DNA from 3 places in the Georgenia sp. TF02-10 genome. Region 2 is predicted to be linked to each of the others. Evidence: riboswitches for the same ligand, from Rfam matches in the RefSeq annotation. Region 2 holds a riboswitch; each other region holds the start of a gene.
What was found. Region 2 has a riboswitch for cyclic di-AMP ahead of MF406_RS03885 (C40 family peptidase). Riboswitches for the same ligand answer to the same signal wherever they lie in the genome.
Positions count from the first base shown of each region.

Region 1 (3,100 bases), 260 kb from region 2:
TCGACGTCCACATGCCAGCTGTAGCCCGTCGTCTGCTGTGATCGGTAGCGACCTGCCAACCGAAGTTGCGAAGTTCCCCGTCAGCCCAACGGCGTGCGTGCGCAGTTGGGATACGTGCAGGTAGTTCAGCCGCGGTTGGGTTGGGTACAGCTGAGGTGGCCGCCGAGCGGCGTCCAGCATCGGCCGTGCACAGGTGCGTCCAGCATCGGCCATCCATCCACAGGGTCGGGCAGCAGCAGGTGAGGCGGGCCACACTGGAGCAGGCTGGACCCGGGACGGGCGCCGTCGTTATCGTTCCGTGATGATTCAGCGTGGCGGACGGCCACCACGCGGAACCCGATGATCGTGACGGTCGTGCCGACCGTCGGCCCCGCGGGGCCATCCGAGGAGGTTGCTTGATGCCAGGCAGTGCTGTGCCCGCGGGCGCACCACTGACCCGTCGCCAGATCCGTGAGGCCGAGCGCGCCCGCCGGACGGTGACGTGGTCGGTGCACCCCCCGGCGGTACAGGACTTCCCAGCCGACCGGGAGGACGCTACGGCCCCGCAGCAGTCCTCGCATCTGCTGGCCGAGCCCGGCACAGCTGTCTCCCTCGCAGCCCGGCCCGATCACGGGAGCGCGGCGGGGACTGCCGGCGCGGAACCGGTCACCGCCGACGCGGAGAAGGCGGCCGGCGCGACACCCGCGACACCGGCCACCGCGGAGTCGGTGACCGACGCGGAAGCAGGCGAGCAGCTGGGCGAGACCGCGCCCGCCGACGCCACGCCCACCGAGGTCCTGCCCGTCGGCGTGCGCCGCCGGGACCTGCGCGACCCGCGCCCGGCGCGGCCCGTCCGCAGGCCGCACCGGTTGCACGCCGCCCGCGCGGTGACCCTCGGGGCGCTCGGCCTGCTCACCATCGGCGGGCCCATCACCGGCGGCCTCCAGCACGAGGATGCACAGGCAGCGGCCGCGGCACCCGTCGTCGAGGTGCAGCCCAGCGTCCTCGCCACGCTCGACGCCGGCATCGGCGCCGCCGCGCTCAAGACGTCGGCGCCGACCAGCCTGCTCGCCGACCCGGGCGCGGACGGTCGGGCCCAGCTGCAGCAGGCGTCCCGGGCGAACGCCCGCCAGGCCCTGCCCCCCGAGGCGCTGACCGGGGCCAGCGGGACCGCCGCGGGCGCCGTCGAGCCCGAGCCGGAGCGGCCCGCCGTCGTGACGCCGCTGCCCGCGGGCACCTACCGGAAGACCTCGGGCTACGGCGAGCGCAGCTACCCCATCGCCGGGATGCACACCGGCACCGACTTCGCGGCGCCGCTCGGCACCCCGGTGCGGGCGGCGGCCGACGGCGTGGTGACCTACGTGGGTCCCGGCAAGGACGGCCGCTCCTCGATGCTCATCACCATCGAGCACGAGGTCGACGGCCAGAAGGTCTGGACCTGGTACAACCACATGTACAGCGACGGCCTGAAGGCGGAGGTCGGCCAGGAGGTCAGGGCCGGCGACGTCATCGCCGAGGTCGGCGACAACGGACGGTCCACCGGCCCGCACCTGCACTTCGAGGTCCACCTGGACGAGGAGCTCAACACCACCGAGCCGCTCGCCTGGCTGGGCGCGCACGGCGCCGAGGCCTGAGCCCGGGAATCCACAGCCCGGCCGGCGAGGACACGCCGTGCACAACTTCGTTACCAAACCGTGACACGGGTTCCTCCCGTCCGCTACTGTCGTGCTCGCTCCCCGACCCTCCCGTGGAGCACTCCGGGCAGACGCCAAACCCTGCCGCTGCCCGGGGTAGGTGCGAGCGGGTGAACGGCAGGGACGGGGGACCCACGGTCTTCCGGGTCCCACCGCAGTGGGGCCCTAGGGGTTAAGCACGGCCGCCTCGGTGGCCGTGCCGGGCGGTGTCTCGCCCGAACCCGACAGCTCACCTCGTCGGCGGTCCAGAGAGGCACATCGTGACGAGCACAACCTGCGGCCGCCACCGCGCGACGGGCCGACCGTCGACGCCGGTGTCGCTGGCCATCCAGAACATGCGTCCGCGCCGGACGTTCGCCGCGGTGGCCTCCTCCGGCCTGGTGCTGGCGGCGGCGACGTCGGCCGCCGCCGCACCGTCCGGCGAGCACGCCGCCCTGCCCGACGTCGACGTCTCGACCGCCACCGCCGAGGCGCTGACCGCGCTGGCCACGACCCCGACCGTCAGCGCCCCGACCGGCGCGCAGTGGTCGGCCGACTCCGTCGCCGACGAGGTCCAGGCCCGGGCCCCCCGCCCGGTCGTCGTCGAGACGCCCGAGCCCGTCGTCGAGCGCAGCACCCCGGCGGTCGAGCGCAGCACGCAAGTGGTCGAGCGCGGCACCGCGGTGGTCGAGCGCAGCACCCAGCGGGCGTCCCGCACCGAGGCGCGCGCAGCGCTGCCGGCCCAGACCGCGGCCACCGCTGCCGGCTCCGGCGGGGCGACCGCCGCGACCGAGGTCAGCGCCGCCGGGGCCCCCGCCGTCGCCCCGGCAGCGGCCCCGGCGCCGGCGCCCGCACCGGCGGCGTCGGCGTCCGCCTCGGCCATCGTGAACATCGCCCGGCAGTACATCGGCACCCCCTACGTCCTCGGCGGGTCCAGCCCGGGCGGGTTCGACTGCTCCGGCTTCACCCAGTACGTCTTCGCCCAGGTCGGCATCTCCCTGCCGCGCACCTCCTCCGCCCAGCGCGGCGCCGGTGTTGTCGTCTCCGCCGCCGAGGCCCGCCCCGGGGACCTGATCTGGGCGCCCGGGCACGTGGGCATCTACACCGGCAACGGCCAGCACATCGCCGCCCGCAACCCCAGCACGCCGCTGTACGAGAGCCCCATCTACATGTCCAACCCGACCTTCATCCGGGTCACCGGCTGACCCGCCGGCTCAGCGTGCTCGCCGGGCAGGTCCCGGCGGGCCCGACCGGGCGCCCCTGGCGCCCCCCATGCCGCCCGGCACGACCCCGTGCCGGGCGCCCTCCCGGCGGCCCGTCCTCTCCCCCCAGGACGGGCCGTCGGTCGGCGGTCCTGCCGTCGGTGGTCCCGGCGGCCGGCGGTCCCGCCATCGTCGGTCCCGGCGGTCTCGGCCCACCGGCCGAACCACCGCACCGGGTCCCGACCG
Region 1 is NZ_CP094289.1:604,375-607,474, reverse strand. It holds gene MF406_RS02725 (M23 family metallopeptidase) at 399-1,613, shown strand; cyclic di-AMP (ydaO/yuaA leader) riboswitch at 1,736-1,931, shown strand; gene MF406_RS02720 (C40 family peptidase) at 1,988-2,857, shown strand.
Region 1: linked by a shared signal. The riboswitch ahead of MF406_RS02720 (C40 family peptidase) and the one ahead of MF406_RS03885 (C40 family peptidase) in region 2 are both predicted to bind cyclic di-AMP.

Region 2 (3,100 bases):
GCGGTTCCAGGGCACGTCCGCCGGCGAGGTCCCCTCGTCCCGCATCCGGGCCGGGACGACCATGACCGGGCAGGCGGCGTGGTGCAGCACGGCCTGGCTGGTCGAGCCGAGCAGCAGCCCGGCGAACCCGCCCCGGCCGCGCGAGCCGACGACGACCATCTCCACCGCGGTGGAGAACTCGGACATCAGCGCGGCGGCGTTGCCGTCGAGGGCGTGCTGGCGCACCCGCACCTTCCGGTCGCCGACCGCGGCGGCCACGGCCACCGCCAGGCCCTCGCGCACGTCGGCGAGCACCTCGTCGCGGTCGACGGCGGCGGGCAGCCAGGCCATCGCCCCGGCGCCGGTGGCGATCGGGACGGCGGCGACGGCGGTGAGCTCGGCGTCCCACCGCTCGGCCTCGTCCACCGCGCGGCGCAGCGCGATCCGGGCGGACTCCGAGCCGTCGACCCCGACCACGATGCGCCGGACGGGCTGGAAGTCCCGCTTGCCCTGGACGGGCACGACGACGGTCGGGCAGTGCGCGTGCGCCGGCAGCGCCGAGGAGACGGTGCCGAGCAGCCGGTCGGTGAACCCGCCGCCGCCGCGGGTGCCGACGACGGCGAGGCTGGCCTCCCGGGAGAGGTCCACCAGGACACCGGCCGGGTCACCGGTCTCCAGCGCCGAGGTCACCTCCACCCCGGCGGTCCGGCAGCGGTCGACGGCCTCGTCCACCACCGCCTGGGCGCCCTGCTGGATGGCGGTGTCGTCCATGGCGGCGTAGCCGCCGTCGAGGGAGGCCGCGGTGAAGGACGGCAGCGCGTACGCACAGACGATGTGCAGGCGCCAGCCGCACTTCTGCGCCTCGCCGATCGCCCAGTCCACGGCCGCGAGGCTCGGCTCCGAGCCGTCCACGCCGACGACGATGACATTCGCACGCGCCATTGTCCCAACCTCCTCTTGGTGGTCTGTTGACCTTTGACCTCATTGTGCCGCGAACTGCGGAGCCGGCGAGCAGTAACGGCTGGTGGAGGCGCCGGCGGCAGGTGCGGCGGAACCACCAGCGGCCCGCCCCGATGAAGGGACGGGCCGCTGGCAGGGGCCGGCACCTGGCGGTGCGGCGAGCGTGGTGCCGGTGGGTCAGCCGGTGACCCGGATGAAGGTCGGGTTGGACATGTAGATGGGGCTCTCGTACAGCGGCGTGCTGGGGTTGCGGGCGGCGATGTGCTGGCCGTTGCCGGTGTAGATGCCCACGTGCCCGGGCCCCCACACCAGGTCCCCGGGGCGGGCCTCGGCGGCGGAGACGACGACACCGGCGCCGCGCTGGGCGGAGGAGGTGCGCGGCAGGGAGATGCCGGCCTGGGCGAAGACGTACTGGGTGAAGCCGGAGCAGTCGAACCCGCCCGGGCTGGCCCCGCCGGTGACGTAGGGGGTGCCGATGTACTGCCGGGCGATGTTCACGATGGCCGAGGCGGACGCCGAGGCCGCGGGGGCGGCGGCCGGCGCCGGCTCATCGGCCGGGGCGGCCGTCTCGGCCCCGGCGGAGACGGTGGTGGCCTCCGCAACGGTGTCGGTGGCCTCGGCCCCGGTGACCTCAGCCGTGGTGGCCTCGGTGGCCTCGGCGGTGAGCGCGGCGCGCTGGCCGGTGCGGGACGCCTGCTGCGTGCTGCGCTCGACCACGGGCTCGGGCCGCACGACCGGGCGGGGGGCCTTGGCCTCGACCTCGTCGGCGACGGAGTCCGCCGTCCACTCGGCGCCGGTCGGCACGCTGACGGTCGGGGTGGTGGCCAGGGCGCTGAGCGCCTCGGCGGTGGGCGCCGAGACGTCGACGTTAGGCAGGGCGGCGTTCTCGGACGGGCCGGCGGTGGCGGAGGTCGCCGCCATCGTCAGCACCAGGCCGGAGGAGGCCACGGCGGCGAGGGACCGGCGGGCCCCCTTGCCCTGCAGGGCGAGGGAGATGGGGGTGGAGGGACGAACCGCGGCGCGGTGGCGCCCGGTGGAAAGCGTCGTGGTCACAAGAACCTCTCATGGCCGCCTGCGGGGTGAGCTGTCGGGTGCGGACGAGAGAGACGCCCGGCACGGCTCGTGGCCGTGCTTTACCCCAAGGACCCCATGTGGTGGGACCCGTGATCCGTGGGTCCCCCGCCCCTGCCGACTACCTGCTCGCACCAGTCCCCAGGCAGCGGCAGGGCTCGGCGCCTGCCCGGAGAGCTCCACGAGGAGGGCCGCGGAGCGGGCACGACAGTAGCGGACGGCCAGAGGCCGTGTCACGTTTCGATAACGCTGTCCGTAACGACGCCGACGGCGGGTGCGGGCGGCGCCGTCAGCGGCCCGGGGTGCCGGCCCCCGGCGGGCGGATCATTGCCCAGGTCAGGACGGGGAAGAGGGTGAAGCTGCACCCCGGGCGCTCAACCCTCCGGACGGCCACCGCGGGCCCGAGATGTGATGCAGGACACGCACTCGCTCAGCGCTCGGCGCCGCCGGACAGACGGTTAGCGCTCTGTGCTCCGGACAGACGGTCAGCGCTCTGTGCTGACGAAGAGGTGCCGGGTGATCTCCTCCGGCAGGTCCAGGACCGTCTCGGCGCCGGGCGCGTGCAGCGAGACGAGGTCGCCGTCGGCGCGCGGCCGGACGGCCAGCCGGGCACCCGGGCGCAGGCCCGCCTCGAGCATCCGGCTGAGGAGCTCGACGTCGACCTGCAGCGGCTCGCCGATCCGGGCCAGCACGACGTGCCCGTCCGCGCCGTCGCCCGGGCCGTCCTGCCCGGCCGGCACGAGCTCGGCGACGACGTCGGCGAGCGCCCGGACCTCGTCCCGGGGCGGCAGCGCCGGCTGCTCGCCGAGCTGCTCGAGGCCGGGGATGGGGTTGCCGTAGGGGTCGACGTGCGGGTGGTCGAGGAGGTCCAGCAGGCGCCGCTCGACCTGCTCGCTCATCACGTGCTCCCAGCGGCACGCCTCCTCGTGGACGTGGGGCCAGTCGAGGCCGACGACGTCGACGAGGAGCCGCTCGGCGAGCCGGTGCTTGCGCATCACGTGGATGGCCCGCTCCCGGCCGACGGGGGTGAGCTCAAGCTGGCGGTTGCCGGTGAGGACGAGCAGCCCGTCGCGCTCCATCCGGGCGACGG
Region 2 is NZ_CP094289.1:863,190-866,289, reverse strand. It holds gene MF406_RS03890 (universal stress protein) at 1-921, opposite strand, end outside; gene MF406_RS03885 (C40 family peptidase) at 1,117-1,992, opposite strand; cyclic di-AMP (ydaO/yuaA leader) riboswitch at 1,994-2,184, opposite strand; gene MF406_RS03875 (metal-dependent transcriptional regulator) at 2,496-3,100, opposite strand, start outside.

Region 3 (3,100 bases), 1.3 Mb from region 2:
CCAACGCGCCGTCCTTGGCCACCTGCCGCAGCCGGATGATCGTGGAGCGGTCCACCCCGGCCGAGGTCGCCGCCTGACCGATCGTGGCCTCACCCCGCAGCAGCTGCAGCCAGATCTCATACTTCGCTGACGGCGACAGCACCGTCCTGCTCCGCCGCGTCCTCGCGGCACCGTTCGTACTCATCGCGCACCCTCCTACAGGCGTCACGAAGACCGTACCGATGTTGCTTGATTCCCCGGCTCAAACCGGACACGAACGCTGACTCAACACATCAGTGGCTATCCCCGCGGACAGTCGTGATGGTGCGGGAGTAGCGACGCTACGGGCCTCGCCGGGGGCCCGCAGCCGCAGGAGCGGGCGGTGAGGATGAAGGTTTGATGAAGTCTTCGCCGGGGCCGTTATCGAACCGTGATCCTGGGGGTTGGAGTGTGTAGCGTCGCTCCTGCTTCTCGCCCCTTCATCGGGAAGCCCGCGTGCGGACGCCGAGCCCTGCCACCGCACCGTGGTCCTCGATCGTCCGTGGCAGGGACGGGGAACCCGATGTGGGCCTGCGTTGCAGGTCCTTGGGGTGAAGCTCGATGCCTGAGCCGGGTGTGCTCCTACCCGAACCCGACAGCTGACCTCGTAGGCGCCCTGGAGAGGTTTACCCGTGACATCTAGCCACACCCGTGGACGGCACCGCGCCGAGGGTCGTCCCGTCACCGTTTTCTCATCGCTGGGTCCGTGCCTGACGGGTCCGGCCGCGCGCCGGGCCGCCCTTGCGGCGGCCTCCTCCGGCCTGGTGCTGACCATGGCCACCACCACCGCCTCCGCGATGGAGCCGGTCCACCCCGACCCGCCAGTGGTCGACACCCAGGCGGCGGCGACCACGCCGGCGAGCAGCCCCGCGGCCGGCGAGGTCACCCACACCGTGGTGTCGGGGGACACCGTGGGGAAGCTGGCGCAGCGCTACGACAGCACGATCTCGGGGATCATCGCGGCCAACGGCCTGAACGCGCAGGCCCTCATCATTGTCGGTGAGGTGCTGACCATCCCCCAGGGGCAGGCCGCCGTGGCGGCGGCAACGACGGCTACGTCGACGGCGACCGGCATCGAGCGGGAGACCACGTCGGCGTCGCGGTCGGCGGCCCGCAGTGAGGCCCCGCCGGCCAACACGTCGGGCAACGCGGTCCTGGACATCGCCTACCGGTACGTCGGCACCCCTTACGTGTGGGGCGGGTCGACCCCGGCGGGCTTCGACTGCTCGGGCTTCACCCAGTACGTGTACGCCCAGGCGGGCATCTCCATCCCGCGGTCCTCGGCGGCGCAGCGCAACGCGGGCACGCAGGTCTCGGCGTCCCAGGCCCAGCCCGGTGACCTGGTGTGGTGGCCCGGGCACGTGGGGATCTACGTGGGTGATGGGCAGTACATCGCGGCCTTCAGCCCGGGTAACCCGCTGTCGGTGCGTGACATCTACAAGGCGAACCCGACGTTCATCCGGGTGGGCTGAGCCCCCGGGGAGCCGATTGGTGGTGGCCCGTAGCCGTGTGGCTGCGGGCCACCACCCGTTCCGGGGTCAGACGAGGGTCTGGAAGTTGGCGACGAGGCCCTGCAGGTAGCCCGAGACCCAGGTCCACAGCCCGGTGACCATCGCGAGTCCGAGGAGGACGAGCAGCCCGCCGCCGAGGCGCTGGAATGCGCGGCGGTGGCGGCGCAGGAAGCCCAGCGCCCGGGTGGAGCGGGACAGCAGCATCGCCCCGGCGACGAAGGGGATGCCCAGCCCGAGGCTGTAGGCGAAGACGAGGACCCCGCCGCGGGCGGGGTCGGCCTCGCTGAAGGCGAGGCTGAGGACTGCGGCCAGGGTGGGGCCCATGCAGGGGGCCCAGCCCAGCCCGAAGACGACACCGAGCAGCGGGGCGCCCCACAGGCCCTGTCGGGGGGTCAGGTGCAGGCGCCGGTCGCGTTGCATGAATGGGACGTAGCCCATGAAGGCCAGGCCCATGAGCACGACGAGCGCGCCGAGGACGCGGGTGGTGAGGTCCAGCCAGGGGGCGAGCAGGATCCCGAGCCAGGCGAAGATGACGCCGAGCAGGACGAACACGGCGGTGAAGCCGGCGACGAAGAGCAGCACCCCGGCCAGGAGCCGCCCGTCGCGGACCTTGGTCTGGGGTCCGCCGGCCAGGCGGGTGCCGGGGGTGGTGACCCCGGCCATGCCGGAGAGGTAGCCGACGTACCCGGGCAGCAGGGGCAGCACGCACGGGGAGGCGAAGGAGATGAATCCGGCGATCGCGGCGACGGGGAGCGCGGCGAGCATGGGGCCGGTGAGCACGGTGCTGGCGAAGAAGGAGCCGAGCTGGTCCCACATCGCTCAGGCCGTCTCGGTGAGGGTGTCGTCGATAAGGCCGCGCAGCGTGGTGGGGTCGATCTGGCCCATGATGCGGGCAGCGACCCGGCCCTGGCGGTCCAGGACCACGGTGGTGGGCATGGCTTGGAGCGGCACGAGTCCTTGGAAGGCGGCGACGGCGGCGGCTCCTTGGTCGTGGATGGAGGGGTAGGGGACCTCGAAGGTGCGTTCGAAGGCCTGCGCGGTGGCGGCGTCGTCGCGTGGGTTGACGCCGAGCAGCTGTACCCCGCGGGGGGTGTAGTCCTCGTGGATGGCCCGCAGGTCCCCGGCTTCGGCGCGGCACGGTGGGCAGGCGGCGTACCAGAAGTTGACGACCACGACCTCCCCGCGCCACTGGCTGAGGTCGACCTCCTCGCCGTCGTAGGTCTGGCCGACGAGGTCGATGGCGCCGTCACGCTGCTCCGGTTCCCAGGTCGCCAGGGACCCGTCCCCGGCGACGTACCCGGCCCCGGAGTCTTGCTCCGCGCCCGCATCCGCGGTGGCGGCACAGCCGCTCAGGGCCACGACGGTGGCCAGGGCCGCCGCCGTGACCGCTCGCCTGAGGGATGCCCGACGCCTGGGGGGTCTCACGCTTGTCACCTTTTCCAACCGGAACCCCGCCCGGGGGCTCGCTGATCGCTGCACTGGTCCGGCGACCATCGTCGCCGCTCTGGCCGGAAGTTCCCCGTCCCGGGGACGACCGGGGCGGTTCTTAACGGAATCTTCACGGTGCCTGG
Region 3 is NZ_CP094289.1:2,209,499-2,212,598, reverse strand. It holds gene MF406_RS09975 (hypothetical protein) at 1-142, opposite strand, end outside; cyclic di-AMP (ydaO/yuaA leader) riboswitch at 472-647, shown strand; gene MF406_RS09970 (C40 family peptidase) at 792-1,490, shown strand; gene MF406_RS09965 (cytochrome c biogenesis CcdA family protein) at 1,557-2,345, opposite strand; gene MF406_RS09960 (TlpA disulfide reductase family protein) at 2,349-2,954, opposite strand.
Region 3: linked by a shared signal. The riboswitch ahead of MF406_RS09970 (C40 family peptidase) and the one ahead of MF406_RS03885 (C40 family peptidase) in region 2 are both predicted to bind cyclic di-AMP.